DNA from 2 places in the Deinococcus aerolatus genome. Region 2 is predicted to be linked to the other one. Evidence: riboswitches for the same ligand, from Rfam matches in the RefSeq annotation. Region 2 holds a riboswitch; the other holds the start of a gene.
The links. Region 2 has a riboswitch for thiamine pyrophosphate ahead of thiC (phosphomethylpyrimidine synthase ThiC). Riboswitches for the same ligand answer to the same signal wherever they lie in the genome.
Positions count from the first base shown of each region.

Region 1: another riboswitch for thiamine pyrophosphate. It lies ahead of IEY31_RS01700 (thiamine ABC transporter substrate-binding protein); the one in region 2 lies ahead of thiC (phosphomethylpyrimidine synthase ThiC).

Region 1 is NZ_BMOL01000001.1:347,843-350,300, forward strand. Features, by position in the region: gene IEY31_RS01695 (YbaN family protein) at 1-96, shown strand, start outside; gene IEY31_RS01700 (thiamine ABC transporter substrate-binding protein) at 169-1,203, opposite strand; TPP riboswitch at 1,284-1,385, opposite strand; gene IEY31_RS01705 (CynX/NimT family MFS transporter) at 1,500-2,458, shown strand, end outside.
Region 2 is NZ_BMOL01000012.1:42,918-45,375, reverse strand. Features, by position in the region: gene IEY31_RS12800 (cold-shock protein) at 52-312, opposite strand; gene IEY31_RS12795 (transposase) at 677-931, opposite strand; TPP riboswitch at 1,163-1,276, shown strand; gene thiC (phosphomethylpyrimidine synthase ThiC) at 1,478-2,458, shown strand, end outside.

The DNA of each region.
Region 1 (2,458 bases), on a different contig from region 2:
GGGCGCATCCCGGTACTGGTGGGACAGGTGGGCTGGGTGCTCGTTGGCCTGTTCGGGCTCTACTACATCAGCCTCCGGGTGCCAACGAAACGCTGAGCGGGGCCTTGGCACGCCGTCAAAAACCCCCTCTATCGCAGCAGGGGGTTTGGATGGCCTGCGGTTTTGCGACTAGCGCGCCCGCAGCACCTGCGTCACCCAGGCGTCCACCAGCCGCTGCGGGTTGGCGGTCAGGCCGGGCTTGACGGCGGCCAGCTGCGGCTGATCGGCGAACCTGAACACCGGATCCAGCGGCGTGCCTCCCACCGCCGGGTAGATCCACATGCGGGTAGGAATGTCGGCCTGCACGCCTTTACCCAGCATGAAGTCCACAAATTTTCGGGCCAGGGCCGGCTGCTTTGCACCCTTCAGGATGCCCACTCCTTCCAGTTGCAGCCAGGTGCTGCCGGGCAGGAACAGGTTGGCGGTGGGGGCCTGCGCGGGCAGTTTTCTGGCGTCGTAGTTATCCGCGTAGAACACCTCGGCGGCGGGGCTGCTGGCGTACGACAGCACGATGGGGTAGCGGCCACCGTTGCGCGTGAACTCCTTGTTGTAGGCGTCGCTCCAGCCGCGCGTGACCTTCAGGCCGTTCAGGCGGGCGTCGCGCCACCACTGCCACGCCCCCGCCTCGCCGTAGTGATTGACGGTGGCCAGCAGGAAAGCCAAGCCGGGGCTGCTGGTGGCCGGACTTGCCACCACGGTCAACTTGGCGTATTGCGGGGATTTCAGGTCCTCCAGCGATTTCGGCAGGGCCAGTCCCGCCTTCTGGAAATACGCGCGGTCATAGTTGAGGGCCACGAAGCCGTAGTCCACCGTGTTCAGCAGGCCTGCGTCGTCCAGGCGGTAGGCCGGATCCACCCCCGAGAGTGCGGGCGACCGGTAGGCCTGCAACAGATCGGCGCTGCGGGCGCGGCCCAGCAGGCTGTTGTCCAGGCCGTACACCACATCGGCCAGCGGAGCGCGGTGGGTCAGGATCAGGCGATTCAACAGCTCTCCGGCGTCGCCGCCCTTCACGAAGCGCACCCTGGCGTTGTTGGCCGCCTCGAAAGACGCCACGAGCTTCTTGTCCACGTCGAAGGAATCGTGGGTGATGACCGTCAGGGTGGTCTGGGCCGAAGCCACGCCCGCCACCAGTAAAGCCGCCGTCAACACACTCCTTACACGCATACTGTTTCCAAACACACTTCCAAACATAAAAAAGCCCCCTCGCGTCACGAGGGGAAGCGGGGCCAGACGCCGAACTCTTCGGGGCTGGCCGGTCACGCTCCCTCCGCCGGTATGACCCGGATCAGGTTCGTTGGGGTGTTTCTCAGCCCGCCGGTAAACGGCAGGCACCCCCGGTGACGCAGGCCCAAGGTAGCAGAGCGGCGCGGGCAAGAGCGTGTTTCACTCTGGATTGTGGCCTTCACTCCTGGTCAATGGGCACAGCCGCAGTGGTGGGTGGACGCGCTAGGGTTGGGGGCATGAGCCGTCCTGACCTCGCTGCCCCCGAGTCGCTGGACGCGAACGAACAGACCACGCAGCGCCGCAAGCCCACCGCCGCCCCGCTGCTGATCCTGGGCCTGGTCGTGGTGGCGCTGAACCTGCGCCCGCCCATCGCCGGCTTCGGGCCGCTGCTGTCGCAATTCCAGGCCGAGTTTCAGGTCAGTGCGGCCACCCTGAGCCTGCTGACCACGCTGCCGCTGCTGTGCTGGGGCGTGCTGGCCCCGCTGGCCCCGCTGCTGAGCCGCCGCTACAGCAACGAGACCATCATCCTGCTGGCCACCGCCGTGATCGGCCTGGGCAGCGTGCTGCGCATCGGCGCAACGCTGCCGGTCATCCTGACCGGCACCCTGCTGGTCGGCGCGGGCATCGCGCTGAACAACGTGCTGCTGCCCAGCCTGATCCGGCGCGATTACGCCACGCGGGTGGGGCCCATGACCGGGCTGTACACGCTGGCGGTGGTGGGCGGCGCGGCGCTGGCCTCTGGGGTAGCGGTGCCGCTGATGACCGCGCTGGGCGGAGAATGGCGCTCGTCGGTGGGCGTGTGGATCGGGCTGGCCATGGCGGGCGTGCTGGCGTGGCTGCCCGCCGTGTTCGGGCGGCAGACGCACGCCCGCCCGCTGAGGGGCGAGGGGCCGTCGGTGTGGCGCAACCCCTACGCGCTGTCGGTGACGCTGTACATGGGCTTTCAGTCGCTGGTGTTCTTTACCTGGCTCACCTGGCTGCCCAAGGTGCTGCAGGACGAGGGCTTCACCGAGGCGCAGGCCGGACTGCTGCTGGCCTTTGCCAACGTGGTGCAGCTGCCCTTCACGCTGGCAGTGCCGATGCTGGCGGCCCGGCCCCGCCTGCTGGTGCCGCTGGCGGCGGGCACGGCCCTGATCAGCGCGGCGGGCATCACGGGCCTACTGCTGGCGCCGCTGACGCCGCTGCCGTGGCTGTT
Region 2 (2,458 bases):
AAGAAGGGAGCCCCCAAAGGCTCCCTTCTCCAGTTTGAAAGTTTAGTGCAATTACCAGCGGTCGTCGCGGCGAGGGCGGTCGTTGAAGGCAGGTGCAGGTCCAGCCTTCGTGACCACGATGTTCTTGGCCTGGGGGCCTTTGTTGCCCTGACCAGCTTCGACTTCGAATTCCACTTCGTCGCCTTCGTTCAGCTTCTTGAAGCCACTGCTCTGGATCGCGCTGAAGTGCGCGAACACGTCAGGACTGCCGGGTGTTTCGATGAAGCCAAAGCCTTTCTCTGCGTTAAACCATTTCACTTTACCTACAGCCATGTTCTACTCCTTGAATTCCAGATACGAAAAGGCGCTGGGTCAATCACCTAGAGCAGCCCTGGGCCAGTCCGTACTTTGGAACACTCGTGATAAGTATAGCGCAAATTTTTTCGGAGTCGGAGGAATGGGCTTTCCAGCTAAACAGTGAAGACGGCTCCGTCAGCTCCACCCCAACACCACTGCCTGGATGTCATCGGCCAGAGGCTGGTCACGGTTCGTCACGTCCCAGCCCAATTGATGGAGGTCCCAGGAGCAGCCGACATCGTGCAGCTCATACAGGCGACGCACCGACACAGTGGGGTGCGCGTGTCCCGCGTCCGTGATCATCTGGTGCCGCTTTTCGGGCGGTTCGTCGCCAATGACTTCAAGATCGTGTTTTCAGAGATAACTGGCCGCAGTAGCGTTTCAGCTCGGCAATCGGCAGTTCAGCACTGCGGTCCGTCGCCGCCGGAGCGGTCAACGCGGCCTCGCCGCGTGTCCCGATCTCTTGGCTCCAACAGTGGATCAGGCTGGGGGCCAGGGAATGTTCCCGGCAGAGCTGAGCGGTGGTGGACAGGCCAGCATTGATCTGGCCCACCACCTCAAGGTTGAAATCGCGGCTGTGGTTCCGTCCTGGCATCTGGGCCCCTTCGCGGTGTGGTCAGCGTACCTGCTGACCGGGGCGAAGTGACTTGGCCCGCGTCCTGTCCGAGGGGTTCGTTCCAGGAACCTCAAGCCGCTTTTTGCATAGGGTTCTTGGCAATTTCTCCGCTGAACTACCGGATTTCCTTTCCGGCGTGCAGGAGACGCCTGTATAGCCCCTCGGCCCGCCCTGCCCTTGACCCTTCCGCCCCCACCTGTCATCCTCCGAGGCAGTCACCAGGGGTGTCCTCCGTAATGTGCGGGGGCTGAGAGGGCAAACGCGCCCAACCCTAGGAACCTGATCTGGGTCATACCAGCGGAGGGAGCGTGACGGGTGCGGACCTCTTTTGTGGCCGCCCTCCTCCGAACGTTTTTGGGGGAGGGTGGTCTTTTTTGATGTGAACGGAAACGGAGCGCGGCGCTGAGAGTTTTTTATGCGCCCGTGAATTTTCCGTATGGACCAGACATCTTTCAGACCTTTCAGACCGGGCGGCTTCTCACGCTCCCCGCGTCCTACGCCGTTGTCTTTTTTGCTGGAGGCCTCATGACCACGCCTGTATCTGGTGAGCCCGCCCTGTCCACCACGCCCTTTCCGAACAGCAAGAAGCAGTACTTGAATGGTCAGTTACACCCGCAGGTACGCGTGCCCGTGCGGGCCGTCCGGCAGTCGGCCACACTGGAAGTCGTCGGCGGATTGACGCGCCGCACGCCCAATCCCGACATTCTGGTGCCGGACACCAGCGGCCCCTACACCGATCCCGCCGTCCCGATTGACCTCCGGCGCGGGCTGCCGCACGTCCGGCCCTGGCTGGCAACAGATGCGCGGCTAGAAACGCAATCGGCGCGTGTTTCGGCATATCTGGACAGGAGCGGGCCGCTGCCCTTTCCCGCCGTTCCCACGCCGCGCCGCGCCTATAGCAGGCAACCCATCACGCAGATGCAGGCGGCCCTCCGGGGCGAGATCACGCCCGAGATGGAGTTTGTCGCCATCCGCGAGAATTTGCGCCAGCACGCCGACTTTGACCTGCATCATCAGCACCCTGGCCAGCATTTTGGCGCCAGCATTCCCGCCGTCATCACCCCTGAGTTCGTGCGGAGTGAGGTGGCGCGGGGCCGGGCCGTCATTCCGGCCAACATCAACCACCCGGAACTGGAACCCACCATCATCGGACGCAACTTCCGGGTCAAGATCAACGCAAATATCGGCACGTCCATCGTGACCAGCAGCATTGAGGAGGAAGTGGAGAAGATGGTCTGGGCCGCGCGCTGGGGGGCCGACACGGTCATGGACCTGTCGACGGGGCGGCACATCCATCCCACCCGCGAGTGGATTGTCCGCAACAGCCCGGTCCCCATCGGCACGGTACCGATCTACCAGGCGCTGGAAAAGGTGGGCGGCGTGGCCGAGAACCTGAGCTGGGAAGTCTACCGTGACACCCTGCTGGAACAGGCCGAGCAGGGCGTGGACTACTTCACCGTCCACGCGGGCGTGCGGCTGGCACACGTACCGCTGACCGCGCGGCGG